DNA from 4 places in the Devosia rhizoryzae genome. Region 1 is predicted to be linked to each of the others. Evidence: predicted binding sites of a transcription regulator. Region 1 holds the regulator's gene; each other region holds the start of a gene.
What was found. The regulator PhoB, encoded in region 1, activates phosphate uptake and scavenging genes when phosphate is short. The targets are predictions, from matches to a motif close to TGTCATNNANCTGTCAT.
Positions count from the first base shown of each region.

Region 2: the regulator PhoB is predicted to act here: its motif matches at 1,420-1,436, upstream of ugpB (sn-glycerol-3-phosphate ABC transporter substrate-binding protein UgpB).
Region 3: the regulator PhoB is predicted to act here: its motif matches at 1,332-1,348, upstream of JI748_RS00720 (YdcH family protein).
Region 4: the regulator PhoB is predicted to act here: its motif matches at 4,826-4,842, upstream of phnC (phosphonate ABC transporter ATP-binding protein).

Region 1 is NZ_CP068046.1:588,561-596,333, reverse strand. Features, by position in the region: gene pstB (phosphate ABC transporter ATP-binding protein PstB) at 1-404, shown strand, start outside; gene phoU (phosphate signaling complex protein PhoU) at 428-1,138, shown strand; gene phoB (phosphate regulon transcriptional regulator PhoB) at 1,300-2,001, shown strand; gene JI748_RS02960 (DMT family transporter) at 2,203-2,700, shown strand; gene JI748_RS02955 (DMT family transporter) at 2,697-3,119, shown strand; gene JI748_RS02950 (aldehyde dehydrogenase family protein) at 3,177-4,616, opposite strand; gene JI748_RS02945 (fumarylacetoacetate hydrolase family protein) at 4,638-5,771, opposite strand; gene JI748_RS02940 (SIMPL domain-containing protein) at 5,958-6,674, shown strand; gene JI748_RS02935 (sulfite exporter TauE/SafE family protein) at 6,866-7,696, opposite strand.
Region 2 is NZ_CP068046.1:712,016-719,788, reverse strand. Features, by position in the region: gene JI748_RS03650 (ABC-F family ATP-binding cassette domain-containing protein) at 1-586, opposite strand, end outside; gene JI748_RS03645 (LysE family translocator) at 759-1,370, shown strand; gene ugpB (sn-glycerol-3-phosphate ABC transporter substrate-binding protein UgpB) at 1,573-2,898, shown strand; gene ugpA (sn-glycerol-3-phosphate ABC transporter permease UgpA) at 3,044-3,928, shown strand; gene ugpE (sn-glycerol-3-phosphate ABC transporter permease UgpE) at 3,940-4,788, shown strand; gene JI748_RS03625 (sn-glycerol-3-phosphate import ATP-binding protein UgpC) at 4,791-5,825, shown strand; gene JI748_RS03620 (glycerophosphoryl diester phosphodiesterase) at 5,837-6,583, shown strand; gene JI748_RS03615 (sulfate/molybdate ABC transporter ATP-binding protein) at 6,580-7,614, opposite strand; gene cysW (sulfate ABC transporter permease subunit CysW) at 7,626-7,773, opposite strand, start outside.
Region 3 is NZ_CP068046.1:152,160-159,932, reverse strand. Features, by position in the region: gene JI748_RS00735 (5-(carboxyamino)imidazole ribonucleotide synthase) at 1-462, opposite strand, end outside; gene purE (5-(carboxyamino)imidazole ribonucleotide mutase) at 467-958, opposite strand; gene JI748_RS00725 (YdcH family protein) at 1,013-1,228, opposite strand; gene JI748_RS00720 (YdcH family protein) at 1,382-1,555, shown strand; gene JI748_RS00715 (sigma-54-dependent transcriptional regulator) at 1,727-3,211, shown strand; gene JI748_RS00710 (outer membrane protein) at 3,329-4,012, shown strand; gene JI748_RS00705 (L,D-transpeptidase family protein) at 4,187-5,893, shown strand; gene JI748_RS00700 (DUF882 domain-containing protein) at 6,306-7,773, shown strand, end outside.
Region 4 is NZ_CP068046.1:2,867,459-2,875,231, reverse strand. Features, by position in the region: gene JI748_RS14035 (tetratricopeptide repeat protein) at 1-460, opposite strand, end outside; gene phnE (phosphonate ABC transporter, permease protein PhnE) at 562-1,869, opposite strand; gene phnE (phosphonate ABC transporter, permease protein PhnE) at 1,869-2,834, opposite strand; gene phnD (phosphonate ABC transporter substrate-binding protein) at 2,983-3,885, opposite strand; gene phnC (phosphonate ABC transporter ATP-binding protein) at 3,931-4,758, opposite strand; gene JI748_RS14010 (DapH/DapD/GlmU-related protein) at 4,891-5,505, opposite strand; gene phnL (phosphonate C-P lyase system protein PhnL) at 5,502-6,191, opposite strand; gene phnK (phosphonate C-P lyase system protein PhnK) at 6,194-6,970, opposite strand; gene JI748_RS13995 (alpha-D-ribose 1-methylphosphonate 5-phosphate C-P-lyase PhnJ) at 6,967-7,773, opposite strand, start outside.

The DNA of each region.
Region 1 (7,773 bases):
CTGATCTCGACGAGATCGTCATCTCTTCGCTCCGCAAGGCGGGTCTTTTCGAAGAGGTCAAGGATCGCCTCAACGAGCCCGGCACCGGCCTTTCTGGCGGTCAGCAGCAGCGTCTCTGCATCGCCCGCGCCATTGCCGTCGGCCCCGAAGTCATTCTGATGGACGAGCCCTGCTCGGCCCTTGACCCGATCGCGACCGCCATCATCGAAGAGCTGATCGACGAACTGCGCGAGAACTACACCATCGTCATCGTCACCCACTCCATGCAGCAGGCCGCCCGCGTCTCGCAGAAGACCGCCTTCTTCCACCTGGGCAACCTGATCGAGCAGGGCGACACCGAAGACATCTTCACCAATCCGGTGAACAAGCAGACCCAGGACTACATCATGGGCCGCATCGGCTGATCGCCGAGGCTGGAGGAACTGAAATGCCCAATACTGGCACCGACCACATCGTTACGTCCTACAACGAAGAGCTGCACAGCCTCGCCCAGGCCATCGCCGAAATGGGCGGCCAGGTGGAAGCCGCCATCGAGAACGGCACCCGCGCCCTGCTCAAGCTCGATCGCGAACTGGCCGACGTCACCATCATTGCCGATCAGCGCATCGACGAAATGCAGCGCAAGATCGACGACATGGCCGTTTCCATGATCGCCCGCCGCCAGCCGATGGCTTCCGATCTGCGCGCCATCATCACCTCGGTGCATGTGGCATCCGATCTCGAACGCATCGGCGACATGGCCAAGCAACTAGCCCGCCGTTCGCTCAAGCTCGAAGGTATCAACCTGCAGCCCACCTTCTACAACGGCGTCAAGAACATGACCGCCCTTGTCATGGGTCAGGTCAAGGATGCGCTCGACGCCTATTCGAACCGCGACTCGGCCGCCTCGGTCGAAGTCTGCAACCGCGACGACCAGGTCGATGCGATGCACACTTCACTGTTCCGCGAGCTCCTCACCTACATGATGGAAGATCCGCGCAACATCACCACCTGCACGCATCTCCTCTTTTGCGCCAAGAGCCTCGAACGCATCGGCGACCACGCCACCAACATCGCGGAACGCGCCTACTATCTCGCCACCGGCAAGCAGCTCACCGGCGACGTGCAGGATCTCCAACGCCAGCAGATCAAGGTCTGATCACCTCTCCCTCCGAGAGAGGTCGGCGCAAAGCGCCGGGTGAGGCCGAAACTTGGCACTGCCGTTGCATCCTCCTCCCCCTTCTTCAGGGGGAGGGAAGGTGGGGGTTGGTGCCACAACAATGAACCATCGGGTCACCACCCGACCGACGGAGCACATCCATGCCCGCAACCATCCTCGTCGTCGAAGATGAAGGCGACATCGCCATCCTCCTTCGCTACAACCTTGAAGCAGAGGGTTTTCGCGTCATCACCGCCGAATCCGGTGACGAAGCGCATCGGGCGATCCAGGAAAAGCTCCCTGACCTGATCCTGCTTGACTGGATGCTGCCGGAAATCTCCGGCATCGAACTCTGCCGCCGCCTGCGCGCCCGGGACGAAACCGCTCGCGTCCCCATCATCATGCTGACCGCCCGCGGCGAAGAAGAAGAACGCGTTCGCGGCCTCACGACCGGTGCCGACGACTATATCGTCAAACCCTTCTCGGTCCCCGAACTCGTCGCCCGCATCCACGCTCTGCTGCGCCGGGCGAACCCCAACCTCGTCACCGCCTCCCTCCGCGTCGGTGACCTGGAACTCGACCGGACCACCCACCGCGTGCGCCGCGCCACCCGCGACATCCATCTTGGCCCCACCGAATATCGCCTGCTCGAATACCTGATGCGCCACCCCGGCCGCGTTTATTCCCGCGAGCAGCTTCTCGACGGCGTCTGGGGCAACGACGTCTATGTCGACGAACGCACCGTCGACGTCCACATTGGCCGCCTCCGTCGCGCCATCAACCGTGGCCGCGAATCCGACCCTATCCGCACCGTCCGCGGCGCCGGCTACGCCTTCGACGAACGCTTCGCCGCCGTCGCTTGAGGTGCTGCAACCACCGGCGCCCACCTTCCCCCTTGAGGGGAAGGCAAGCAGAGCTTAGGCCCCCCGGGCCTTAGCGTCGCTCGGAAGGGGGTAGTGGATAGCGTCCCGGGAACCGCCTCTTACCTTTGGTCACCGCGAAGCTGGCAGCGCCCCAGCCCTCCAGCTAAACTCGCGCCACCTCTCCCGAATCGGACTTTCCCCATGTCCATGCCCGCCGCGCAGCGGCCCAAACCGCTGCACCTCGTCCTCGCCTTCGGCAGCGGCGTGCTCCTGACATTCGCCGTCTTCATCAATGCCGAAGCCGGCCGCTACGGCGGCGCGCTCTTTTCGTCCTGGCTCGCCCACGGCACCGGCACCGTCGCCGCCATCCTCTTCCTCGCCGTGCTCTGGCGTCACCAGCGCGCCGAAGCTGCTGCATCGAAGGCCAGGATCGGCAAGGCCCCGCTCTGGGCATATCTGGGTGGCATTATCGGCGCCGCAACCGTCATGTTGACCTCGACATCCGTCAACACCCCGCTGGCCCTCGCCGGCACCCTCGCCCTTGGCCTCGCCGGCCAGGTTCTGCTCAGCCTCGCCGCCGACTTCTGGGGCCTGCTCGGCCTCCCCAAGCGCCGCCTCGATCTCCGCGACGCGGGCGCCGTCGTCCTGATCGTCGCCGGCAGCCTCCTGATCATTCTCTTCGGGCTCAACGCGGCATGATCATCCCCATCATCTTCGCCTTCACCGCTGGCCTCCTCGTCATTCTCAGTCGCCAGGTCAACGGCCGTCTGTCGCTCTCGACTTCGCCGCTGATCTCGTCCTTCTGGAACCACATCGTCGGTTTCGTTTTCTTGAGCCTGGTCGGCCTCGTCATCGGCGGGCTGATACCGCCCAATATCGGCGAGATCCCGTGGTGGGTCTTTTTCGGCGGCCCCATCGGCGTCATCTTCGTGGCCGCCGGCTCCTGGCTCATCACCCGGATCGGTGCCATCAACTCGACCCTTCTCGTCATCTCCGGCCAGATGGTTTCGGGTGTGCTCTTCGATTGGGCGCGCGGTATCCCGGTGACGCTTTGGGCCAGCGCGCTCGGCATCGTCCTCATCATCGCCGGCATGGCGCTGACACAGCGAAAACGTTAGCCCTCCGTTAACAAAAACGGGGCCACGCGGGCCCCGTAGAAGACGTTTTGCGAAAGATCAGCCAGCAGCAGTGTAGGCCGTCTTGACGATGGTGAAGAACTCCTTGGCATAGGTGCCCTGCTCTCGCGAACCATAGCTCGAACCCTTGCGGCCACCGAAGGGCACGTGGAAATCGACACCGGCCGTCGGCACGTTCACCATCACCATCCCGGCTTCCGAATTGCGCTTGAAGTGCGTCGCATATTTGAGCGAAGTCGTGACGATACCGGCACTTAGACCGAATTCCGTATCGTTCGCAGTATGGAGCGCTTCCTCGTAATCCTTCACCCGGATCACCGCCGCCACCGGCCCGAAAATTTCCTCACGGGCAATGCGCATCGAGTTGGTCGCTTCGGTAAAGAGCGTCGGCTGCAGGAAGTAGCCTTCATTGCCCTTCGTAACCCGCTCGCCACCGGCGGCAATCGTGGCGCCTTCCGACTTGCCGATCTCGATATAGTCGGTGTCCTGCTTGAGCTGGTTCGGATCGACCACCGGGCCGATTTCCGTATCCTTATCAAGGGCATCGCCCACGCGAAGACCCGCGGTGCGCGCTGCCAGCGCCTCGACGAACTTGTCGTGGATGCCTTCCGTCACGATCACGCGGCTCGACGCCGTGCAGCGCTGACCGGTCGAGAAAAACGCCGACTGCGCAACAGATTCAACGGCCACCTTGAGATCGGCATCGTCCAGCACGATGGTCGGGTTCTTGCCGCCCATTTCGAGCTGGAACTTGCGGCCAACCTTGATCGAAGCCTCGGCCACGCGCTTGCCCGTACCCACAGAACCGGTGAACGAAACGGCATTGACATCCGGGCTGTCGAGCAAGGTCTGACCAACAACAGACCCCTTGCCCATGACGAGGTTCAGCACGCCCTTCGGCAGGCCAGCACGCTGCAAAATATCCACGATCGCCCAGGTTGACCCCGGCACAAGGTCGGCAGGCTTGATGACGACGGTATTGCCATAGGCAAGCGCCGGCGCAATCTTCCAGGACGGAATGGCGATCGGGAAATTCCACGGCGTGATGATGCCGATGACGCCGACCGGCTCGCGCGTGATCTCGACGGTAAGACCCGGGCGGGCGGAGGGCAGGATTTCACCGTTAAGGCGCAGCGTTTCGCCGGCGAAGAAGTCGAAAATCTGAGCTGCGCGGGTGACTTCGCCAATGCCTTCCGGCAGCGTCTTGCCTTCTTCGCGGCTCAGGAGTTCACCCAGCTCTGCCTTGCGGGCCAGAATTTCCTGGCTGGCCTTGGAGAGGATCGCATGGCGCTCAAGGATGCCCGAGCGCGACCAGGCCGGGAACGCGGCCTTGGCTGCGGCGATCGCCTGCGTGGTTTCCTCGGCCGTGGCGCGCGCATAAACGCCAACCACTTCCTTGATATTGGACGGGTTGATGTTCTCGATCCCGTCGGACCCGACCCATTCGCCGTCGATGAGGTTCTTGTGCAGCTCGGTCATGATGAAGCCTTTCGGGAGAATCTAGAGGAGGTTCGCGCGTGCAAGGTCGCGCAACAGGTGGCTCGCGCCATAGGTCCAAGGCGGACAAACGGTAGATAGGTTCACGCGGTTAGAAAGTGTACCCAGGCTCGGTGTCGATATGGAGACGACATCGCCGACCTTATGGGTAAAGCCCTTGCCGGCGCCATCGCGATCCTTCACTGGCGCGAACATGGTGCCAAGATAAAGCACCAGTCCGTCGGGATACTGATGATGCTGCCCGATCGTTGCGGCAACCAGCGATTCCGGCGTCCGCGAGATTTGCGCCATGTTGGATTGGCCTTCGAGAACGAAGCCGTCGGCCCCCTCGACACGCAGTGCGATCTCGGCCTGCTTGATGGTCTCGAGCGTGAAGTCGCCGTCGAACAGCCGCACGAACGGGCCCAGGGATGCCGAGGCATTATTGTCCTTGGCCTTGCCCAGAAGAAGCGCCGACCGCCCTTCGACGTCGCGCAGGTTGACGTCATTGCCGAGCGTCGCGCCGATGATCTCGCCTTTGGACGTCACCAGAAGCGCCACTTCCGGCTCCGGATTGTTCCAGCTCGATACCGGATGGAGGCCCACTTCGGCGCCATGGCCCACCGCGCTCATCGGCTGGCCCTTGGTGAAGATTTCGGCGTCCGGCCCGATTCCAACTTCGAGATATTGGCTCCAGACGCCCTTCTCGATCAGCCGCTCCTTGACCTTCATCGCCGCGTCCGAACCCGGCACGAGTTGCGACAGATCGGTACCGATCAGGTCAAGAATTTCGCCGCGCAGCGCATCGGCCCGCGACTTGTCGCCCCGCGCCTGTTCCTCGATCACGCGCTCCAACAGCGATACGACAAAGGTCACGCCCGACGCCTTGATCGCCTGCAAGTCAATGGGGGCGAGCAGACGCGGTAAGCCATCGCCACCGGCATAGATTGCATCGACCGGCCCAAGCAGCGTGCCCGCGGCAGTCCGCACATGCTCGGCAGCACGCCCGCTCTCGGCGATATCGCGGACCGTCGCCATGCCGGGGCTGGTGATATCCACCAGTTGCCCGTCACGCACCGTCACGACGCGGGGATAGTCATAGCCCGGCACCTTTGCCCGGCCGATCAGCACTCCGTTTGGGATAGCAGTGGCGCTCATGGGCAGGTCCTCGGCAAAAGTCAGCCAGTGACTAACCAAGCCAACACGGCAACGCAAGGTGAGTAGGGCAAAAATCATACTTTATGCCAAGACGGCGCGGCGAACTCATTCAACTCCGGTTCATCCGCGCCCCATTACTGACGCATTAGCCCGGGAAACGTCCCCGGGCACTTAAAGGAGTTTGCCATGCGTGCCCTCAGCGTTATCGTCCCCCTCGCCCTGCTCACCACCGCCCTGCCCGCCTATGCCGGCACGATATCCATCGAAGGCCGCGGCGAAGTGCGGGCCGCACCCGACATGGCGACCATCAATTCCGGCGTGATGACGCAGGGCGCCACCGCCCGCGAAGCACTCGACGCCAACACCACCGCGATGAACGAACTTCTGGCAACGCTCAAGGAAGCCGGCATCGAGGCGCGTGACATCCAGACCTCCGGCTTCTCGGTCAATCCGAACTACGTCTATTCGGACGCCCGCGACGCCAATGGCTATACCATGCCGCCAAAGATCGACGGCTATCAGGTGTCCAACTCGGTCACTGTCGTCGTGCGCGAACTGGCAGACCTCGGCTCCATCCTCGACCAGTCGGTGACCGTCGGCGCCAACACCGTCAACGGCGTTTCGTTCTCGGTCGCCGATCCGGCTGACCTGCTTAATGAAGCGCGCAAGGCAGCCTTCGCCGATGCGCGCGAAAAGGCCGAGCTCTATGCAGAAGTTGCCGGTGAAACGCTGGGCGATCTGGAATCGGTATCCGAGCGCCAGGATTTCGGCGCGCCGCAGCCCTTCCCGATGTATGCGAGGGCAGATGTAGCGCAGTCGGCCGAGGTCCCGGTGGAATCTGGGGAATTGACCTTCGCCGTCGGCGTTTCGGTGGCCTGGGATTTGGGCAACAGCGCCGACTAATCCACAGCCAACCGCGTCATCGCCTTTTTTTAGACAAACCGGAACGGCCAAAGGCGAGTTGTTACTTGGGGTCACATCTTGATCGGTGCGGCCCCGAGCCCGGATCCCCTCTCACGGGGGGGCTTGGGCGGTGGGGGCGGACGGAATACCGTAGTCAACCCGTCCCCACCATCTCCCAGGCGGGGTCGGCTTTAGCCTGCCAGCACTTTCCAGAGCATGTTGAGCCCAACCGCGACCAGGAAGGCCGCGAAGACGTATTTCAGCGTCTTCTGGTCCAGCCGGTGCGCCAGCGCTGCGCCGAACGGCGCGCAGACGGCCGCCAGAACCGCCACGAGCGCGAAAGCCAAGAGGTTGACGTAGCCCAAGCTCAGCGGCGGCAGGCCCTCGACACCCCAACCCGAAATCAAGAAGCCGGCGGTCCCCGATACGGCGATCGCAACCCCGATCGCCGCCGATGTGCCCACAGCCTTATGCATCGTGTCGCCGAATGCCACCAAGGTCGGCACTGTCAGCGAGCCGCCGCCGATCCCCATCAGCGAAGAAATGTAACCTACGACAAAGGCCGAGATCCGATGCGTTATGGAAGAGCCCTTGAGGTGCCCCATGAGCCGGGTCTGGAACGCAAAGACGATGTTGGCGGCAATAGCAAAGGCCATGACGGCGAAGACGATGCGCAGGACGTCACCGGAAAACCAGCCCGCCATTAACCCGCCGATAAAGGTGCCGATGACGATAAAGGGCGTCCAGAGTTTAAGCACAACCATGTCGAGAGCGCCGCGCCGGTGATGCGCCCGTGCGCTCATGATTCCGGTGGGGATGATGATGGCGAGCGAGGTGCCGACGGCGACATGCTGCACCACCTCAGCGTCGAAGCCCATGAGCAGCAAGGCATTCGACAGGGCCGGGACGATCACCGCACCTCCGCCGATGCCCAAGAGGCCGGCAGCGACACCGGAGACTACCCCGGTAATCATCAGCCCCACCACAAATGGCCAGTAGCCGATCAGCGTGCCCCAATCCATGTCGGTCCTCCAATGCTCTGGGGGTCGGCCTATCACGCATCGGCCACTTGTGGGAGATCGGCAGGCGCCGATCCGTC
Region 2 (7,773 bases), 120 kb from region 1:
CCCGATCATGGCTGATAACGATCGCTGCCCCGCGCCAGCCGGCGAGCAACTCAGTGACGGCTGCCCGTCCATCATCGTCGAGATTGTTGGTCGGCTCATCGAGAAGGATCAGGTCCGGCGCATCGAACACCAGGGCCGCCAGCGCCACCCGCGTCCGCTGCCCGCCGGAAAGGTTCGACAGCAGCGTGTCGCCGCCGACCGGCCAACCGAGTTCCGCCAGCGCCGCTTCGAACCGCGCTTGGAGCGTCCAGTCCGCATCGGCCAGTTCCTCGGCAGTCGCAGTGCCATTCGTCGCGCGTTCCTGCAACGCCAGCCCCTCGCGCACCCCAAACCGGTCGGCGACCGTCTCGCCCTCGCCCGGCCGGACTTCCTGGCGCAACACACCCATGCGGCCGGTAACGCTTACCGTTCCCGCCGCGGGCGCAAGTTCACCGGCGATCAGGCGGAACAGCGTGGTCTTGCCGACGCCATTGCGCCCGACGAGCCCGGTTCGGCCGGGACCAAAACTAAGATCGAGATTGGAAAAAAGCGTCTGGCCGTCAGGGCCGACGTAGGAAAGACGCGAAATCGTGACGGAAGCAGGCATGGAGATCCCCATTGGCAAAGCAGGTCGGCATTGCGTTAGGGGTCATTTCCATCGAGGACCGTCCGGTCGAGTTGCGATGGGACTGAAGATAATGGGCTGAGCGCCCGCGTCAACCTCGTGCTGGAAAATCACGCGACGCTTGGCTAGTGTCCGCTGCCGCTGGAGCCGCCAAATGGACCTTTTCACCCTCGTTACCTTTACCGTCGCCTATTCCATCGCGGTGATCGTGCCAGGTCCGGGCGTCGCAGCCGTAGTGGCACGGGCGCTGGGTGGCGGCTTTCGCGGGGCTGTGCCGATGATCCTGGGCATCCTTGCCGGTGACCTCGTCTACTTCATGTTCGCCATCTTCGGCCTCGCCGCAGTTGCGGCCGTCTTTGGACCTGTTTTCATCATCGTCCGCTTCGCAGGCGCCGCTTACCTCCTCTACGTCGCCTACAAATTCTGGACCGCACGCCCGGGCTCGGAGCAGATGAAGCCGAAAAAGGAAGGCGCTTGGCGCACCTTCCTCGCCGGCTTTTCGCTGACGCTGGGCAATCCCAAGACCATCGTCTTCTTTCTCGCCATCCTGCCCACCGTCGTGCCGCTCAACCAGATGAGCCCGATCGCTTTTGCCGAACTGACGGCCATCGTCATCGTCATGCTGCTGATCATCTGCTCGACCTATGCCTGGCTCGCTTCGGCCGCCCGCGAAATGTTCAAGAGCGATCGCGCCATCAGCCGCCTCAACAAAACCGCCGGCGCCATGATGGCCACGGCAGCGGGTCTCGTCGTCTTCCAGCACTAGGCCGGGCGTCTGGCCGCGGATTTCCACAGCCTTTTTCAAGCTGATCCACTGTCACAAAACTGAAAAGCAACCGCCATAGAAGGCCGCCACAGCCGGGGCGGATGCCGCGGCTTGCCCGAAATGTTCTCTTGAACAATTTCGAATTTCAGCAACAGATATGCGCCGGACGAATACGTCCTATGCAAGATTTCAGGGAGTAAGCATGTCCAAGACCGCTTTGAGCTTGTCCGTCGGCCTCGCCGCCATGCTCGCCGCGACGCCGGCTTTCGCACAGACCGAAATTTCCTGGTGGCACGCCATGGACGCCGAACTGGGTCAGCGGCTCGAGGCGATCGCCCAGGGCTTTAATGACAGCCAGGACGAATACACCGTCGTCCCCACCTACAAGGGCAGCTATGCCGAGACGCTGACCGCCGCCATTGCCGCGTTCCGCGCCAACGAACAGCCGGCAATCGTTCAGGTCTTCGAAGTCGGCACCGGCACCATGATGGCAGCCACCGGCGCCGTGAATCCGGTCTACCAGCTGATGGCTGATGCCGGGGAAGCCTGGGATCCGTCAGGCTTCCTCGCCCCAGTCACCGGCTACTACTCGGACACCAACGGCAACATCCTTTCGATGCCGTTCAATTCCTCGACCCCGATCATGTACTACAACAAGGACGTCTTCGAAAAAGCCGGCCTTGATCCCGAAGTCGCCCCCAAGACTTGGGCCGAGCTCGAAACCATGGGCCGCCAGATCGTCGAATCCGGCGCCGCTCCCTGCGCCCTGTCGAGCGCCTGGATCACCTGGATCCAGACCGAAAACCTTTCGGCCCTGCACGACAAGCCCTTCGGCACGCTCGAGAACGGCTTTGGCGGTCTCGGCACCGAATTCGTCTTCAACGGCGAGCTGCAGGTTCGCCACTGGGACAACCTCAAGAGGTGGTCCGATGAAGGCCTCTTCCAGTATGGTGGCCCGGCTGGCGCCGCCGACGCTGCGCCTAAGTTCTATTCGCAGGAATGCGCGATCTTCATGAACTCCTCGGCTGGCCGCGCTGGAGTCATCACCAATGCAACCGACTTCGAAGTCGGCTTCGCGCCTCTCCCCTACTATGACGACGTCATTGACGAGCCGAAGAACTCGATCATCGGTGGTGCAACTCTCTGGGCGCTCAACGGCAAGGCTCCGGAAGTCTATACCGGCGTCGCCAAGTTCTTCACCTACCTCTCGAGCCCCGAAGTCCAGGCCAAGTGGCACCAGGAGACCGGCTACCTGCCGATCACCAATGCCGCCTATGAACTGGGCCAGGAACAAGGCTACTACGCCGAAAACCCAGGCTCAGACATCGCGATCAACCAGATCACCCGCGGCACCCCCTCGGCCAATTCCAAGGGCATCCGCTTCGGCAACCTGACCCAGGTTCGCGCCATCGTCGACGAAGAGTTCGAAGCCCTGCTCGCCGGCTCCAAGACCGCCCAGGAAGCCCTGGACTCCGCCGTGGAACGCGGCAACCAGATCCTGCGTGACTTCGAAGCCGCCAATAGCTAAGCCAAGCCCCCACCCATCCTCCCCCGCAAGCGGGGGAGGAGCCGCATTGAGTGCGGCCATTCCTTCAGATCACCCGCCGGCCTACTCCTCCCCCTCCTTAAGGGGGAGGCCGGGTGGGGGTCCTCTTCCCGAGCCGGACGCACACATGCAGACAAAGCGCACGATCTTTCCAAACAAGCTGCTGCCCTACTTCCTCCTTCTCCCGCAGCTTGCCGTGACGCTGATCTTCTTCATTTGGCCGGCCCTTCAGGCGGTCAAATCCTCCTTCGAGCGCGAAGACCCCTTCGGCTTCAGGACCACCTTCATCTGGTTCGAAAACTACACCCGCCTGTTCGCCGATCCGAACTACGTCAATTCGCTGAGCCGCACCGCCGTCTTCGCCGTTTCGGTGACCATTCTGTCCATGTGCGTGTCGCTGCTGCTCGCCGTTGCGGTCAATCGTGTGCTCCGCACCAACCGGGTCTATACGACCCTTCTTGTCTGGCCCTACGCCGTGGCGCCGGTGGTTGTCGGCATCCTCTGGTGGTTCATCTTCAATCCCACAATCGGCATCCTGCCCTATATGATGCGCGGCCTCGGCATCGCCTGGAACCCCCGTGTGAACGGCGATCAGGCTATGATCCTCGTCATCATCGCGGCCAGTTGGAAGCAGATTTCCTACAACTTCCTGTTCTTCGTCGCCGGCCTTCAATCCGTGCCGCAGTCGCTGACCGAAGCAGCCGCCATCGATGGCGCCGGTCCCTTCAAGCGCTTCTTCACCATCGTCCTGCCGCTGCTGTCGCCGACGACCTTCTTCCTCCTCATCGTCAACATCAACTATGCCATGTTCGACACCTTCGGCATCATCGATGCGACGACGTCGGGTGGCCCCAACCAGGCCACCAACACGCTGGTCTACAAAGTCTATGCCGACGGCTTCCTCGGTCTCAATATCGGCTCTTCCGCCGCGCAATCGGTCATCCTCATGCTGATCGTCATCGCCCTCACCGCCATCCAGTTCCGCTTTATCGAGCGGCGTGTTCAGTATTGAGGAGCCGATAAATGGTCGAAAATCGCCCCTGGCTCACCTTCTTCACCCATCTGGTCCTGATCATCGGCGTCGTGATCGTGGTTTTCCCGGTCTACCTCGCCTTCATCGCCTCGACCCATTCAGGCGGCGATTTCTTGCGCGGCCTCGTGCCGCTGCTGCCAGGTCCCAATGCGGTCGAAAACTACTCCAAGATGCTGTTCGAAGGCATTTCCACCGCCGGCGCCCCGCCGCTCTGGATCATGCTGGCCAATTCGACGCTGATCGCCATCATCATCGCCATCGGCAAGATCATCATCTCGCTGCTGTCGGCCTACGCCATCGTCTTCTTCAAGTTCCCCTTCAGGCTCCTCGCCTTCTGGATCATCTTCATCACCCTGATGCTTCCGGTTGAAGTGCGCATCATCCCGACCTTTGCGGTCGTGGCAAACCTTGGCCTCCTCAACTCCTATCTCGGGCTCACCCTGCCCCTCATCGCCTCGGCCACCGCGACCTTCCTCTTCCGCCAGTTCTTTCTGACCGTTCCCGACGAACTGATGGAAGCGGCCCGCGTCGATGGCGCCGGGCCAATGAAGTTCTTCCGCGATATTCTGCTGCCGCTGAGCCGCACCAATATCGCCGCGCTTTTCGTCATCCTCTTCATCTATGGCTGGGTGCAGTATCTCTGGCCGCTGCTCGTCACCACCGACAGCCGCTATTATACCGTCGTCATGGGCATCAAGCGCCTCGCCGCCACGGCAGACGCCGAGCCGCAATGGCATCTTGTCATGGCCGCCGTCGTGCTCGCGATGCTGCCCCCCGTCCTAGTCGTCATCTTTATGCAGCGCCTGTTCGTCAAAGGCCTGGTCGAAACGGAGAAATAATCATGGCCACGATCAATCTCGTCGACCTGCACAAAGACTACGGCAATTCCCACGCCGTGCGCGGCATCAACCTTTCGGTGGCCGATGGCGAACTCATCGTCCTTGTCGGCCCCTCCGGCTGCGGCAAGTCCACCCTGCTCCGCATGGTAGCCGGCCTTGAAACCGTGAGCTCAGGCCGCATCGAGATCGGCGGCCGCGATGTGGTCAAAGCCGAGCCAGCCGAGCGCGACATCGCCATGGTGTTCCAGAACTACGCGCTCTACCCACACATGACCGTGCGCGGGAACCTGGAATACGGGCTCAAGAACCGCGGCACCCCGCGCGCCGAGATCGACCGCCGCGTCAACGAAGCCGCCGAAATCCTCGAGATCGGTCCAATGCTCGATCGCAAGCCGCGCCAGCTCTCGGGCGGCCAGCGCCAGCGTGTTGCCATGGGCCGCGCCATCGTCCGCGAACCGGCGGCCTTCCTCTTCGACGAACCGCTCTCGAATCTCGATGCCAAGCTGCGCGTGCAGATGCGCGTCGAGATCAGGAAACTGCAACGCCGCCTCAAGACCACGAGCCTTTATGTCACCCACGACCAGCTCGAAGCCATGACCCTGGCCGATCGCTTGGTGGTCATGAATGGTGGCCTCGTAGAACAGATCGGCACCCCGACCGAAGTCTATGACCGTCCGGCGACGCTTTTTGTCGCGAGCTTCATCGGCTCCCCGCCCATGAACCTCTTGCCGGTCTCCGCGCTCGGCGACGCGCAGGGCCTCAACCTGCCTGCCAAAACCGACACGGTCGGCATCCGTCCCGACCAGATGCACCTTGAGCCACGCCCCGGCGCAACCGCCCTTCCCGCGACCGCCGAACTGCTTGAACCGATCGGCGGCGAAAGCCACCTTCACCTCCGTCTCGATAGCGGCCACTCTGTAGTCCTCAGCGTTCCCGGTCGCCCGTCGATTATTGAGGGCACCGCCGTCAGCGTCTACATCGAGCCCGCAGCGCTCCACCCGTTCGATAGCAAAACCGGCCGGCGCACCGACGCCTGAAAGCTTCTTCCATGACCACGCTTCCCCCACGCGGACCCGTTCATTCTGAGGTCCAGGCCCACCGCGGCGCCTCTGCCGTCGCCCCTGAAAACACCATCGCCGCCTTTCGCGCCGCCGCCGAACAGGGCGCAAAATGGGTCGAGCTCGACGTCGCCCTCTTGGCCGACGGCACCCTCGTCGTCATCCACGACGACACCGTCGACCGCACCACCTCGGGCAAGGGCTCGCTTGGGGATCTCAGCTATACCGATCTCGCCGAGATGGATGCCGGCAGCTGGTTCGACCCTAAATTTGCCGAAGAGCGCCTGCCTACCCTCGAACAGGTCATCGCCGTGCTCGGTGACCTCGGCCTCTCCGCCAATGTCGAGATCAAGCAGCACGCCCATCACAAGTCGCTCGATCAACTCGTGAATGCCGTCCGCAGCGCCATCGCGACGCGCAAAACGGGCACCGAGATCATGATCTCGAGCTTCGACTCCGAATGCCTCAAGGCCATGGCCGCGCTGGAGCCGGATCTTGAGATGGCAATGCTCTGGGTGCAGCCGCCTGCCGACTGGGAAGATCAGCTCGCCGCCATCCCGGCCCGCACCATCCACCTCTACTACAAGGCCCTAAGCATCGGCTTTCTGGAACAAACTCGCGCCAAGGGCATCAAAGTCCGCGCCTGGACATCGAACGATCCAGCCGAACTTTATTCCTTCTGGGACGCCGGCCTCACCGGCGTCATCAGCGATAATCCGGCGATCTATCTCCGCTAGGTCGCCGGAAACAGCGTCCAGCGCTTGGGCCGGAAGCTGATCTGGCTGCGCTCGCCGGCCGGATGATCGAACGGCAGGTCGATCTCGACCCGGTGCGACGCGCCGCCCAGCTCAAGCTCCACGCGCCGCGTGCCGCCAACCCGGCGGCTCGTGGCGACGACGCCGCGCAGCGCCGCATCGCCCTCGACCAGCTCGATATCGTGCGGCCGGAAAAAGAGCTTGGCCGGCCCCTGCCCGTCCGCCGCCGAAATCCCTAGCGGCCGGTCGCCCAGCCAGACGTCGCCGCGCTCCACCGTGACCGGCAGTTCGCTCGATTCGCCGATAAAACCGAAAACGAAAGGCGACGACGGCGTGTCGTATACAGTGTCGGGCGTTCCCACCTGTTCGATCTTGCCCTGGCTCATGACGCAAAGCCGATCCGCCAGCTCCAGCGCTTCTTCCTGGTCATGGGTCACGAAAACCGTCGTATGCCCGGTGCGCTCATGGATCTCCCGCAGCCACTTGCGCAGCTCGCGGCGGACCTGCGCGTCGAGTGCTCCGAACGGCTCGTCGAGTAGCAAAACCGCAGGTTCGATCGCGAGCGCACGCGCCAGGGCGACACGCTGCCGCTGCCCGCCCGAAAGCTGGCTCGGATAGCGCTTCTCAAGACCCGAAAGCTGCACCAGGTCCAGAAGCTCCATCGCCCGGCGCCGGATTTCGCCGGCCGGGGGACGTGTGGAGCGCGGCCGGACCTTTAACCCGAACGACACATTTTCCAGGATCGTCATGTGCCGGAACAGCGCATAGTGCTGGAACACGAAGCCGATATTGCGCTCCTGCACGCTCTTTTCCGAAGCGTCGGTGTCGCCAAAGAAAATCTTGCCGGAGGTTGGACGCTCGAGGCCAGCGATCAGCCGCAACAGCGTCGTCTTGCCAGAACCGGACGGCCCCAGCAACGCGATCAGCTCGCCCGACTTGATATCGAGGGACACCTCATGCAGCGCCGGAAACCGGTCGAATTCCTTGCGAACATGGGAAACGCGTACGTCCATAATCAGTCCTGTCAGTGGCCGCGGCCGGTTGCGGCGAGTTCATCGCCGTAGCGCCATTCGAGCGCGGTCTTCAGTATCAGTGTCACCAAGGCAAGCAAGGCGAGCAGCGAGGCCAAGGCAAAGGCCGCCGTGCTCTGATATTCATTATAGAACATTTCC
Region 3 (7,773 bases), 440 kb from region 1:
GCCAAGCCGGGTTGTCTTGAGCACTGCGGGGAGACCAAGCTCGGCGATCGCCGCCCGCAACTCGTCGATCGAATGCACGGCCCGGTAGGGCGCCACGGGAATATTCTTGGAGGCGAGAAAGCTCTTTTCTGCCAGCCGGTCCTGCGAGATCGCCAGCGCATTGGCGCCTGGACGGAGCGGCTTCAATCCGGCCAGAACTTCCGCCGACGCTGCGGGCACGTTCTCGAACTCATAGGTGACCACGTCCACCTGCGCGGCAAAGGCGCGGAGCGCTTCGTGATCGTCATAGGCGGCCACGGTCTTGAGCGGCGTAACGTCGAAGGCCGGACTTTGCGGATCCGGGCAATAGATATGCGACTTCAATCCAAGCTTTGCCGCTGCCAGCGCCAGCATGCGCCCGAGCTGGCCACCACCCAAGATGCCGATGGTGGAGCCGGGCGGAAGGGGTTTGAAGTCGGTCAAGGCGCTACTCGGTGTCGGAGGGAAACTGCGGCACGGATGCGGTCTGTCGCGCGCGATAAAGCTCCAGCCGCTCATCGAGCTCGTCGTCGCTCAGCGCCAGAACCGACGCAGCAAGCAGCGCCGCATTGATTGCGCCCGGCTCGCCAATCGCCAAAGTGCCGACAGGAACACCGCCCGGCATCTGGACGATGGAATAAAGACTATCCATGCCGCTCAGCGCCTTGGAGCGCACCGGCACGCCAAAAACCGGCAACGTCGTCATGGCCGCGATCATGCCCGGCAGATGCGCTGCGCCCCCTGCCCCGGCAATGATCACCTTGACGCCTTCAGCCTTTGCATTGGTGGCAAAATCCACCATGCGCTCGGGCGTGCGATGCGCCGAAACAATGCGCGCCTCGTATTCGACTTCGAGAGTTTCGAGGGTTTCAGCGGCCAGCCGCATGGTGGGCCAGTCCGATTGGCTGCCCATGACGATGGCGACCTTTGGCTTGAGCATGGCTTTGTCCCCCGTGCCGCTCCGCAAAGTCCGCCATTAGCCCAAGTTTTGGGATCAGGCAATGATGTCGGGCAGGAGGATGTTTTCCAGCTGCACGATGCGGTCCTTGAGCGTCAGCTTCCGCTTCTTCAATCGCTGGATCAGCATGCGGTCCGCGAACTGCGATTGCGTGAGCGTAATTATGGCAGCATCGAGGTCGGCATGCTCCTGCCGCTTGGTCGCCAGCTCCAGTCCGAACTGGGCTTCTTGTTCCTTGCTCAGCAACAACATGGAAAAAACCGGTGCTCCACGGGCCTCTCTCGCATCTCTGGTTACTCGATCATTGCCCATTTTGCATCACCTTTCCAAAGTGAGCCTTAGCGGTCGACAAAGTGCGAAAGTTTTGTGACGATACCCCCGTCCATGACGCTTTAAGGAGTTACTATGACGACTGAAGGCCACATCGCAGCGCTTACCCGGCGCCACCAGGAACTGGATCGGCAAATCCTCTCGCAACTGCAGGATCGTCAATCCGACCACCTGGCGGTCTCCGCTCTCAAGCGCAAGAAACTCGAAGTGAAGGACGAACTCTATAAGCTCCAGGGTGCCCAGCAGTAAGCGGCTCCAAAACTGAAACGCTCTGGAGGGTCACGGCTTAACCGCCGCGGCCCTTTTTCTTTAGCCACGAAATCTTCAGCATTAACGCCCTCTTAAACCCCGCCCGGCATCGTCTTCCCAAAACGGCACATCAAGATTCGTGCGCCGTTGGACTTTTCGATTGGGGTATCGATGACGCGTGTTTTGGTGGTGGACGATGATCCGGTGCAATTGCGGTTGACCGCCGAGGTCGCCAACCGGGCCGGGTTCAAGCCGATCACTGCGACCGGCGGCGAGCAGGCCCTCTCCATTCTGCGCGAGGATCGCCAGGTCGGCGCCATGATCCTCGATCTCGTCATGCCCGATCTTGATGGCATGGGCGTGCTCGAAGCCATGCGCAAGGAAGGCCTCACCACGCCCGTGATCATCCAGACCGCCAATGCTTCGCTCGAAACCGTCATCTCCGCCATGCGCCAGGGCGCGGCAGACTATTTCGTCAAGCCCGTGGCGCCCGAGAGGCTGATCGTTTCGCTGCGCAATGCCATGAAGCTCGATGCGCTCGAAACCGCCATCCGCGCCGAACATGCACGTAAGTCCGGCACCTTCTCGCGTTCCGACATGATCGCCGCGGCGCCCGCCATGGCCCGCGTCTTGACCCTCTGCAGCAAGGCCGCAAAGTCCGCCATTCCGGTACTGATCGAAGGCGAAACCGGCGTTGGCAAGGAACTCGTCGCCCGCATCATCCAGGGCACGGGAGATCGCGCCGGCAAACCCTTCGTTGCCGTCAATTGCGGCGCCATCCCGCCCAGCCTCGTTGAATCCGTGCTCTTCGGCCACAAGAAGGGTGCCTTTACCGGCGCCCATGCCGACCAGCAGGGCAAATTTGCCGAGGCCCATGGCGGCACATTATTCCTCGATGAAGTGGGCGAGCTGCCGCTCGAAACCCAGGTCAAGCTCCTGCGCGCGCTTCAGGAAGGCGAGATCGAGCCGGTCGGCTCGACAAGGCACGAAAAGGTCAATGTCCGGGTGATCTCGGCCACCAACCGGCGGCTGCTCAATCTCGCCAAGTCCGGTGAATTCCGCGAGGACTTGTTCTACCGCCTCAACGTCTTTCCCATTTACGTGCCGCCGCTGCGCGAGCGCATGGATGACCTCGCCGATCTGGTCGCGCACTTCATCGCCCGCTTCTCTGCCGAAGCCGGCAAGCGCGTCCTTGGTATTACCCCCGCCGCGACCGAGCTGCTGAAAAGCTATGACTGGCCCGGCAATATCCGCCAGCTCGAAAACGCCGTCTACCGCGCGATCGTCCTTGCCGACGGCGCCTTCCTCGAGACTCAAGACTTCCCGCAGATCGTCGCCCATGCTGCTGGCCGCGAGGAAGCGCTGCGCACCGTCCAACTGGCCACCGTGCTTAAGGCACCGATCCACATCGACGCCGCCCCTGCCCGGCTGCGACCGGACCTCCCCGCCCCCAAGCAGCGCGACCGCTTCCTCGACGATGGCGGCGAGCTTCATGCCCTTGCCGATATCGAGCGCGCGGCGATCGAATTTGCCATTGCTCATCACGCCGGCCGCATGTCGCGGGTGGCTCGCGCATTGGGCATCGGCCGCTCGACGCTTTATCGCAAGCTGCACGAATATGGTCTCGCCGAGGGGCTGATCAGCGACGCCGCCTGACGGATAACGATCACTTAAATCGTGACTGAAAAGGCGAGCCGTTAACCACGTTTCTTACCCCGACGTTAAATTTTTGGGTCGATTTTGCCCTCAATAATTAACCGCGAGGCCCCTATTATGAAACGTCTTGGCATTGCGCTTTTCGCATCTGTCGCCCTCTCCACTTCTGCCTTTGCGGCGGATCTTTGGACCAATACCAGCGCAGCTTCGTCGCCGGTTTTCGCCGGTTCGTCTTCCGCCAACTGGACCGGCTTTTATGCCGGCGTCAGCGGCGGCTACAGCTGGGGCACGACCAATGTAAGCCCCGCTGTGGGCGCAGGCACCACCAACAACAACTCCCAGGGTTGGACGCTGGGCGGCACCGCCGGCTACAACATGGATATGGGCGGTTTCGTGCTCGGCGGCGAAGCCGATCTCAACTGGGCCAATATCGGCTATAGCCAGGCCAATCCCGGCGGCGGCACCTTTACCGCCAAGACCGACTTCTACGGCACTGTACGCGGCCGTGCTGGTATTCCCATCGGCCAGGTCATGCCCTTCGCGACACTCGGCGTCGCCTATGGCCGCGGCTCGGCTCAGGTCGACAATGCCGGCGTGGTCACCTCGCAGGGCGCCAATCACCTCGGTTGGACCGCGGGCGTGGGCCTTGAAGCCCAGGCGACCTCGAACCTCTCGCTCAAGGCCGAATACCTTTACGTCGATCTCGGCAGCCAGGCCTACAACGGCCTTCCCGGCCTCGGCAATCGCGATGTCACCCAGCGCTTCAGCGTCATCCGCGCCGGTGTGAACTACAAGTTCTAGTCTTTTGAGCTCGGGCATCCGGCTTCGGCCGGGTGCCCCGTTGCGCCTCTGCCACAAGCCCGTTTCACGAAGTTGCGAGTGATTGCTCGCGTTAAGCTTTGCGGTTTATGAATTTTTGAGCGGCACGCTCTTTGACCGGAGTCGGCCAGGCTGCCGCAGCGTCAAGGAGCATCCATGCATAAGCTTTTGGTCGGTGTTGTCGCCCTTCTGGCCTCGACGAGCCTTGCGCACCCAACCTTCGCCCAGCAAGCCGTGGCGGCCCTCGAAGCCAGCCGCGTCGTCATCGCTCCGGCACAAAGCGATCTTGGGCGCACCATCAAGTCCGGCCTCTCCGCTGCCTATTATGGCGCTCGCCCCGACACCGCCGCGCATGAAGAAGCCCAGCGCCTTTATTTCCTTTATGGCGAACGTCACTTCGAGCCCATCTGGCTGAGCGAAGATGCCGTCGGCAAGGTCACCTTCTCGGACGCCGCCGACAAGCTGATCGCTGTATTCGAGAATGCCGAAGCCGAAGGCCTCCGCCCGTCCGATTACCTCACGCCCGAACTCGACATGTCGCGTCTCAAGGGCGATTCCATAGCGCTTGCGACGCTGGAAACCGCCTTCACATCGGCCACGATGCGCTATGCGCACCATATCCATAACGGCCGCATTCGCCCGCAGTCGGTCAATGAACTGCTCGATATCCAGCCCAAGCCGATCAACGAAGCCGCAATCCTCGAGCGCCTGGTCTCGGGTGAAGACCCGGTCGCGATCTTCAACGAGCTGCAGCCCCACCACCCAGAATTCCTGGCCCTGCGCAAGGCGCTGGCCAGCTTCGAAACCGACACCACCAAGCGCCCGACTCCAATCGGTAACGGCCCGGTCCTGCGTCCCGGTGGCGCCGACACGCGCGTTCCCGCCATTCGCGAACGGCTCAAGGTCACGGCCTCGACCTCGACCTCGAGCTTTTATGACGAGCTGACCGTCGACGCCGTCAAAATGTTCCAGGAAGGACAGGGCCTCGAAGTCGATGGCATCATCGGGCCGGCGACTGTTGCCGCGCTCAACGGTGGCGCCGCCACCCGTCGCGAAGACATCATCGCCAATATGGAGCGCTGGCGCTGGATGCCGAGCGATCTCGGCGACTTCAACGTCTTCGTCAACATTCCCGAATTCAAGCTGACCATCCAGCGCAACGGCAAGCCCGAATACACGACCCGCGTTGTGGTCGGCACCACTAAGAACCAGACGCCGATTTTTTCGGACAATATCCGGCATGTGGTCGTGAACCCCTACTGGAATGTTCCGTCGTCGATCATCAAGGGCGAGATTGCGCCGGCCGTCCTGCGCAACCCGGGCTATACCGACGCCAAGAACATGGACCTCCTTTACCAGGGCAATGTCGTCAGCCCCTGGCAGGTGGATTGGTCGCAGGTTTCGACCAGCTATTTCCCCTTCAAGGTCCGCCAGCGCCCCGGCGCAGACAACGCCCTGGGTCAGATCAAGTTCTTGTTCCCCAACAAGCACGACGTTTACCTCCACGATACGCCGTCCAAGTCGCTGTTTGGGCGCTCTTCGCGGGCATTCAGCCATGGCTGCGTCCGCGTCGAAAACCCGATGGAATTTGCCGGCGCGCTGATGGCCAATGAGCCCAACATTTCCCGTGCCTCGCTCGAGGGCATGTTTGGCCCATCCGAACGCTGGGTGAACCCGGAGCACCAAATTCCGGTGCATCTCGCCTACTTTACCCTGCGCGCCGACCCCGACGGCACGCTCCGCTCCTATGGCGACGTCTACGGCCACAACGAAGCCCTGATCGCCGCCATGGGTCTAGCACCCACGGCCGCGCCCGCGATCATTGCGGCCGTGGAGACTGCACCGGAAGAACTGGCCCCTTAATGAGCCTTTGAAGCTTCGGCTCCTGCACCCCTCCCCTTGAGGGGGAGGGTAGTGCAGCTTGGCCGGCAGGCCGTAGCGGAACTAGGGTGGGGTGGGGCCACACGCGCCTGACATCCTACATCCGCGACCGAGTTCCGAATACTCGCCCCCACCCCACCCAGCTCTGCTACGGCTCTTTGAGCCTAGCGCCGCTACCCTCCCCCTCGAGGGGAGGGAGGCTATCGCACAGCCATCGGGTGCCGCCTGCTTAACTCCCCCTTTACAATTTCGCCTTGGTTGTGCCCGGATTTACCCTTAATAACGAGGCTGTGAGCAGGGGAGGTACCGGTTCACATCTGGTTAGCGTTAAGAAATTCGTTTCGGTTTAGCGCTAACGTCCACCATATCTGACACTAACCGGGCAGAGTTTGGCGTGACGGTATCGAATGTGTTCAAGGGACGGGCTTTGGTGCGGCTGGTATTTGCTGCGCTGCTGACCCTGTCTGCAGTGCTTGTTTCGGCGCCGGTTCAGGCGGCCAGCGAGCGCGCGCTCTACCTTTATTACACCCACACCAAGGAAACGGCCCGCATCGTTTTCAAGCGCAACGGGCAATATGTGCAGTCCGGGCTGAACGAGCTCAACTATTTCCTGCGCGATTGGCGCCGCAACGAGCCGACGCAGATGGACCCGCGCCTGTTCGACCTTGTCTGGGAGGTCTACCAGGAAGTCGGCGGCTCCGAGCCTGTCAACGTCGTCTCCGCCTACCGCTCCCCCGCGACCAACGAAATGCTGCGCGAAACCTCGTCGGGCGTTGCTGAAAACAGCCAGCACACCAAGGGCCACGCCATGGATTTCTTTATTCCCGGCATTTCGCTTTCCAAACTTCGTGCCGCGGCGATGCGCAAGCAGGTCGGCGGCGTCGGTTACTACCCGACCTCCGGCAGCCCCTTCGTTCACCTCGATACCGGCTCGGTCCGTGCCTGGCCGCGCATGACGCGCGCGCAGCTCAAGGAAATCTTCCCTGACGGCCGCACCATGCACTTGCCCACCGATGGCACACCGCTCTCCCAGGAAGGCTATCAGGTCGCCATGAACGAGTGGAAGCGCTGCCATTCTTACCCCTGCGGCGACTCTAGCTCGGGTACGCAAGTCGCCGGTGGTGGCGGTCGCACCCTGGTCGACATGCTGTTCGGTGGTGGCAACAATGCCGCCCCTGCCCCGGTCTCTGCTGCCCCCCAGCCCACGGTTCAGACCGCTGCTGCCGTTGCGCCACAAACGCGCCGTGTCGATCCGGTCTGGCCCACTATGCGTCCGGCCGATCTCGGCGGCGCTGCGCCTGCCGGTATCGAAGTGGCAACTGCAGGCATCGGGGCCATTCCGTTCTCGACCACGGGCAGCACGCCGCTGGACGCTGCCGAGGTAACCACCGTCGCAGTCGCCATGCCGGTGACCATGCCCGAGGATCTGCGCGCGACCACCGCCCGCACCCTGCCCTCCGGTGACGCCGTGACGGCACTTGCCGCCCTGACCGCACCCACCATGCCGACGCCGCGGGTCATCATGAGCGCGCCGCCCGAAACGCTCTCCGCCTATGTGCCGACCAACGCGCCCAACGCCGGCGCACAACGCGCGCTTGAAATGTTGCTGCAGGAAAATACCCCGGCAGTAGCAGCAGCTTCGCCGACACTGCCAACCAAGCTGCCGGCGCTCGACGCTGCAAACGGCTTTGCCGCTGCAGCCATGGGCGGAAAGCCCGCTCGCCCGGTCAACAGCCTCTTTGAGCAAACATTTGGCGCCACGCAGGCCAACGGCGCCGATCCGCTGGCCGTAGCCCTCGCGGCCCATGTCGCAACCCGCGACACTACCAACGCTGGCATCCGTCAACGTGACCTCGTCGCCC
Region 4 (7,773 bases), 1.2 Mb from region 1:
CATAATCCTGCTTCACGCCATTGCCGGTCTCGTAGAGCTTGCCCATGCCCTCGATAGCGATGCGCACGCCGCCTTCGAGCGCCGGCTGGTAGAGTTCTGCTGCCCGCTCGTAGTCGATGTCGACGCCGAGGCCGAATTCATAGAGCTGCCCCAGCGCTGCCCGGGCCTTGAGGCTGCCGCCATCCATGGCGGCGGTATAGTGGATATGGGCTTTCTCGTAGTCTTCCGCAGCGTCATAGGCGCGCGCAAGGCCATATCGGAAGTCGATATTGTCCGGTTCTGCCTTGGCCGCATCGAGACAGGCTTCGATTGCGCCGATCGGTTCGATATCGTCGAACTCGACGCCTTCGCCGACGCGCTCAGAGCAGAGCTCGGCCGCCGATTGCTCCTGTGCCCAGGCAGGCACCGACATGGCCCCAACAACAAATGTCGCTGCAAGCATCGTGCGCACAAACGTCATCGCTTCTTCCCCGCAGAGCATAAAGCTCCGCCTTGACTTAAACGCGCCCGGTTTTACTTGGCAAGCGGCCTAAAGGGGTAGTCGATGCGAAATTGATCGTTCTACTGGCCGATCAGGCGTTGGCGAATGGCGGTGCTGATATTGTCGAAGAGAAAAACGACGAGGAGGATCAGTACCACCATATAGGCGACCTTATCCCAATCGGAATTTGTGCCCATGGCTTCGAGCAACTTGAGGCCGATGCCGCCGGCCCCCACCGCGCCGATCACCGTGGCCGAGCGGGTGTTGGATTCCCAGAAGTAGAGCGATTGCGAGACAAAGACCGGCAGCACCTGCGGCACGACGCCGAAGCGGTTGACGGCCATGGGGCTTGCGCCCACCGATTTCATGCCCTCGCGCTGCTTGTCGTCGACATTTTCGAGCGCCTCGGCATAGACCTTTCCGAGCGCGCCGGTATCGGTAAAGAAGATTGCGGCAATGCCAGGGATCGGGCCGGGGCCGAAGCCGCGGGTGAAGAACAGCGCCCAGATCAGCATGTCGACCGAGCGGATGACGTCGAAGAAGCGCTTCATCAGCCAGTTGGCGGCGCGGTTGGGGGTGATGGTGCGCGCGGCAAAAAACGCGAGCGGGAAGGCAAAGAGCGTCGCCAGCAGCGTGCCGACGAAAGCCATGACCAGCGTCTGCATCAGCTTGGTGAGGATGTCGCCATGCTGCCAGGCCTTGTTGCCCAGCCATTCCTTGAGCACGAGCGGGCCTTGGCCAGTGGCGATCAGGCCGATCGTGTCGAAGAGGTCGTTGCCCCACAGCGGCGAGGTCGGGTCGTAAAGAAAATTGGCCCAGCCAAAAAAGCGGCGCTGCACATAGACTTGGTTGTCGCGGATCTCGGCCTGGCCTGCAAAGCCATAGTCGACCAGTACCTTGCTGCCATCCTGGACGATCTGGGGCGGCGTATTTTCCGGCGCCAGCGCCGCATCGGATGTGATGGTAACGGGGTAAACCGCACCGCCAAGATAGACATCGACTTGGCTTGTGGAAATGTCCAGCCGGTCGGCGTCGCTGCCGAAGCTGGCCGTCAGGCCATCTGCGTTGGGCACCAGCCAGTCGATGGCGTGATCGGCCGGATATTGCCCGCGGCTCGACCATTGCGGGGTGATGGTGCCGTCCTCGCCGAAGCGCAGGCGAGGGGTGGCGCGCCAGCTATACCAGTCCTGGACGTAGATGGCGGCGCGATCCCATTTGCCGTTTTGCAGCGCCGGGCCGACATTGAAGAAGATCCAGCAGAACAAGAGGTAGAGCACTGCCGCGCCGACGCCGAGCACAAGGCCGTGGCGCTTGACGAAGCTCGACCGGAAGACCTCGGGATATTTCCGGAGGAGGCGGCTGCGTTCGGCTTGGCTGATCGTGCTCATCAAACGCTGGCCTTCCCGAGATTAAAGCTCACATCGCCCACGAGCTTGCGCCGCAACGCGCCCGACAGCTGGTCGATGGCGATGATGGTGACGAGCAGGAGAATGATGATGGCGTAGGTCTGGGCGGCATAGTCGCGGCCGATGGAAAGGCGAAAAACTTCGCCGATGCCGCCGCCGCCCACGGCGCCGATAATGGTGGAGGCGCGCACATTCACTTCGAGCCGCAGGAGGCCATAGGACACGAAATTGGGCAGCACTTGCGGCACGATGGCGTAGCGCACCCGCTCAGCCCAGCTGGCGCCGACAGACTTGAGGCCTTCATCGGGCTTCATGTCGGAATTTTCGACGACTTCGAAGAAGAGTTTTCCCAAGGCGCCGATGGTGTGCAGCGAAACGGCGACGATGGCTGCGATCGGTCCGATCGAGAGCACGGCAGTGAGGAGGCCGGCGATGACGATCTCTGGAAAAGCGCGCAAAACTTCCATGATGCGGCGCACGAACCAGCGCACGGCGCCGGCGCCAACGAGGTTAGTGGCGGCGAAAAAGCAGAGGAAAAAGGCGATGGTGCCGCCGATCAGCGTCGAGACGACGGCGATGTTGACCGTGACGATCAGCTGATAAATGAAGTTTGGGATGTAGAGGCTGTCGGTCAGATAAACGCGGCTGGACGTATAGTCATACTTCGCCGAGCCGTCGAAATAGGGGGACTCCAGGGCAAACATGGCGCGAAAGATCTCGAGCGGATCGCGCGGCACGAAGTTCTTGATGAAGTCGAACATATAGGGGAGGCGTTCGATGAACTTCCCCGAATTGGCGGCATTGGCATAGTTCATGGCCAGCGCCAGCGCGACCAGCACGCCCACGACCCCGATGATCGTATAAACCCGCCGCGTCATCACCTGGCTGCGATAGTGGCGCAGCAGCGTTTCGCCGGCAGGCGAGAGCGATTGACTGGTGTCTGTCATAGGCTTGTTGCCCCCACAAACCCGATGTCACCCCGGGCCTGACCCGGGGTCCATCTTGAGATCTCAGGATGGATCCCCGCCTGCGCGGGGATGACATCGCGTTTGGGAAAGGCTGCGGTGACGTGTCGACCGCAGCCAAGGATCGAAATCAGCTGCCGATGACCGAGCGGCGGGCGTCGATGATAGTCTGGTACATGGTCTGGTCGGCATCGACGAAGTTGGTGTAGCCGCCGGCGGTGAAGGCGTCGAAGCACTCGAAATCGGCTTCCGGCAGGCCCTTGAAGAAGGCGGTGACCTTTTCCTTCATGTCGGCAGGCAGCTTATTGGAAACCATCAGCGGGCCGTTCGGGATGATCGGGCTCTGCCAGACTTCAACGAGGTCATCCATGTCGAGGAGGCCCTTGTCGACCATGATGCGGAGGTTGCCGGAAGTATAGCCTTCCGAAAATTCGCCCTGGCCCGAACCAAAAGTCGTGCCGACGTCGAACTGGCCGTCGAGAACGCCGAGGACGAGGTTTTCATGGCCGCCGCCAAAGCCGGTCTCGGCGTAGAATTCGTCGATCGGCTTGCCCAGTTCGGTGGGAAGCGCAACCGAGGGAATCAGATAGCCGGAGGTGGAGTCCGGATCGGCAAAGCCAAGCGTCTTGCCTTCAGTGGAGGCGAGATCGGTAATGCCGCTATCAGCGCGGGCGACCATGATCGTGTGGTAGCCGGTCGAGCCGTCTTCCTGCTGGGTGGTCAGCACCGGGTCGACGGCGTTTTCGTCCTGGAGGTAGATCGCGGCATAGGACGAAGCGCCCATGATGGCGATGTCGATGGTGCCGCCGAGCAGGCCCTGGATCACGCCATTATAGTCGGGCGAGGGGAAGAACTGAACTTCCGAAACGCCGGTCGCCGCCTTGAGCGGCTCGGCGACGCATTCGGAACGGCGCAGCTGGTCGGCTTCGTTTTCGCCGCCATCAAGGCCGATGCGGAGCACGGATACGTCCTGCGCGAAGGCAGCTGAAGACATCGACAGGGCCACGGAGGCCAGAAGCAGAGTGCGGATCACGGGAGATCTCCTTTGGTGACGCGAAGGGTCCGGTTCTGTGCCGGATCAGGGAGCCTGCTGGGCATTTGTAGGGGTGCGCGGCAGGTATTGGACGGGCGCAATGGCGGTCGAGGTCATGGCCTCCGAAAAGGCCTCCTTCAAACCGTCGGCGCCATAGATGGAGCGCGCCACATCGGTGGTGAGCTCGTCGGGCGTGCCGTCGAACACCACCTTGCCCTGCGCCATACCGACGATACGCTCGCAGTAAGCGCGCGCCGTATCGAGGGTATGGAGATTGGTGATGACGGTGATGCCTTCGGCATTGATGTCGCGGAGGCTATCCATGACGATCTGAGCATTGCGCGGATCGAGCGAGGCGATCGGCTCGTCGGCAAGGATCATCTTGGGCTGCTGCATCAAGGCGCGGGCGATAGCGACGCGCTGCTGCTGACCGCCGGAGAGGGTCTGCGCCCACTGCATCGCGGTCGGGGCGATATCCAGACGCTCGAGCGCCTTGAGCGCTTCGAGCTGCTCGTCGGCGGAGAAGACCTGAAGGAGGTTCAGCAGCGGATTGCGGCCATTGAGGCGGCCCAGCATGACATTGGTGATGACATCGAGGCGTGGCACGAGGTTGAATTGCTGGAAGATCATGGCGCAGTCGCGGTGCCAGTTCCGCAGGGCCTGGCCCCTGAGTTCGCTGACTTTGGTGCCGTCGAACTGGATATAGCCCGAAGACACGTCGTTGAGCCGGTTGATCATGCGCAGAAGCGTCGACTTGCCGGCGCCGGAGCGGCCGATAATGCCGACCATCTGGCCTTGCGGGATTTCGAGCGTCACATCGTTGACGGCGACTTTGTCACCGAACCGTCGTGTTACGTGCGAAATCTTGAGCATCAGGGTCGCCCCGCCTTTTTGGTGGGCCTGACCTATGGGGATCACGCAACGGTCCGATTACGAAGCCGTGACGGTTCCATGACATTGCACGGGATACATGCGGTGGGTTGTCGCGGCAGGTGTGCCTGCCCCTTACTCGTACTTCTCCAGAAACGCCTCGATCCCCAACGACCGAAAATCCGGCAGCGCCAGGCGCAGCTTGTCATGATCCCAATCCCACCAGGCCAGCCGGTCGAGCCGGCTGGCGACGTTATCGGAAAAGCGCTGCTTGATCGTGCGTGCCGGAACGCCAACGGCGATGGCGAAGTCGGCGACATTCCTGGTGACCACTGCATTGGAGCCGATGATCGCGCCATTGCCGATGCGGACCCCAGGCATGACCACGGCACCATGACCGATCCAGGTGTCGTGTCCGATGGTGATGCCGTTGCCGGCACGCCAGTCGAAAAAGTCATGGTCGTCTTCGGCGTCTTCAAAATACCAGGCGGAGCGGTAGGTGAAGTGATGGAGCGAAGCGCGCTCCATCGGGTGCATGGAGGCATAGATGCGGACATGGCTCGCAATATTGGCAAACTTGCCAATCTGGGCATAGGCGATCTGCGTGTTCTCGACGCAATAGGAATAGTCGCCGATGCTGGACTTCGACACGGTCGAGCCCTCGCCAATCTCGGTATAGCGCCCGAGCGTGGAGTCGATCACCGTTGCGGTGGGATGAACCAGCGCATTTTCGGAAAGACGCGTGCTCATGCCGCCACCTTAGGAGCAAAGCCGGTGACGTCGATGATGCGGTCGGCGACCTGGGCGCGCACATCCTCGTCGTGGAAGATGCCGAGCATGGCAACGCCTGCTGCTTTCTTTTCGGCGATCATGCCGACCACGACCTGGCGGTTGGCCGCATCGAGCGAGGCTGTGGGCTCATCGAGCAGCAGCACCGGATGGTGGGTGATAAAGCCGCGGGCGATGTTGACGCGCTGCTGTTCACCGCCCGAGAAGGTTGCCGGGGGCAGGGCCCAGAGGCGCTCTGGCAGGTTGAGGCGATGGAGAAGCGCGCCGGCCTTCGCCTGCGCCTCTGCCTTGTTCATGCCGCGGATCACCAGCGGTTCGGCCACGACATCGAGCGCGGAAACACGCGGTACGGTGCGCAAGAATTGCGACACATAGCCGATGGCGTCGCGGCGCAGGGTCAGGACGGTGCGCGGATCGGCACTGACGAGGTCGATGCCGTCGATAAGGACCGAGCCGCCATCGACGCCATAATTGCCGTAAACCATCTTGAGGATCGAGCTTTTGCCCGTGCCGGATGGCCCGCCGAGCACGACGCATTCGCCCGCCTCGATGGCAAAGGTGACGTTTTCAACCACCGGCAGCACCACGCCGCCGCGCAGGTGCATGGTGAAACTCTTGCGCAGATCGCGCACCTGAAGGGCTGTCATCGTCACACCTGCAAAATCGAGGAGACCAGAAGCTGGGTATAAGGCTCGCGCGGATCGTCGAGGACGCGGTCGGTCAGGCCCGCCTCGATGACGCGACCGCCTTTCATCACCATCATGCGGTGGCTGAGGAGCCGGGCGACGGCGAGGTCGTGGGTGACGACGATGGCGGCGAGCCCCAGTTCGCCAACGAGCTGGCGCAGGAGATCGAGGAGCCGCGCCTGCACCGAAACGTCGAGCCCGCCCGTGGGCTCATCCATGAAGACGAGTCGTGGGCCGGTGACGAGATTGCGCGCGATCTGCAGCCGCTGCCGCATGCCGCCCGAGAAAGAGCGCGGCTGATCGTCGATGCGATCAACGGCGATTTCGACCCGGCCGAGCCAATCGAGCGCGGTGTCGCGAATGCGGCCATAGTGCCGATCGCCAACCGCCATCAGCCGCTCGCCGACATTGGCACCGGCCGAGACGGTCATGCGCAAGCCATCGGCCGGGTTTTGATGCACGAAGCCCCAGTCGGTACGGGTCAGGAAGCGTCGCTCGGCTTCCGAAAGGTCGTAGATGTTGCGGAAATTGTCGTCCCGCATGCGGTAAAGCGCCTGGCCTGAACTCGGCTCGAGTTGCGCGGAAAGCGTGTTGAGCAGGGTTGTCTTGCCCGAGCCGGATTCTCCGACAATGGCGAGGACTTCACCCGGCCAGAGTTCGAAGCTGACATCGGCGCAGCCGATGCGCGTGCCGTAATTCTTGGTGAGGTTTTCGACGCGGAGAAGAGGTTGATCGCTCATTCCGCTGCCTCCCGAATGCCCTGTGCGCCGACATGCCCGGCTTCGCGCCGTTCTTCGCAATGGTCGGTGTCGGAGCAGACGAACATGTGCCCGCCCCGGTCATCGAGGATGACCTCGTCGAGATAGACCCCTTCGGCGCCGCAAAGCGTGCAGGGCGCCTCGAAATGCTGGATCTCGAAGGGGTGGTCTTCGAAGTCGAGGCTGACCACGTCGGTGAAGGGCGGCACGGCATAGATGCGGTGTTCGCGGCCGGCACCGAAAAGCTGCAGCGCTTGGGAGCGGTGCATCTTGGGATTGTCGAATTTGGGCGTCGGCGACGGGTCCATGACATAGCGCCCCTCGACATTGACCGGATAGGCATAGGTCGTGGCGATGCGGCCGTGGCGCGCGATGTCCTCGTAGAGTTTGACATGCATCAGCCCATATTCCTCAAGCGCATGCATCTTCCGCGTTTCGGTTTCGCGCGGCTCGAGAAAGCGCAATGGCTCGGGGATCGGCACCTGGTAAACGAGGATCTGCCCCGCTTCGAGCTTTCGCTCGGGGATACGGTGACGGGTCTGGATGATGGTGGCCTCGGCCGTATGCGTCGTAGTGGCGACATTGGCGACCTTGGCGAAGAAGGCGCGGATCGAGACGGCATTGGTGGTGTCGTCGGCTCCCTGGTCGATGACCTTGAGCACGTCATCCTGCCCGATGATCGAGGCCGTCACCTGCACGCCGCCGGTGCCCCAGCCATAGGGCATGGGCATTTCGCGAGAGGAGAAGGGGACCTGGTAGCCGGGAATGGCCACGGCCTTGAGGAT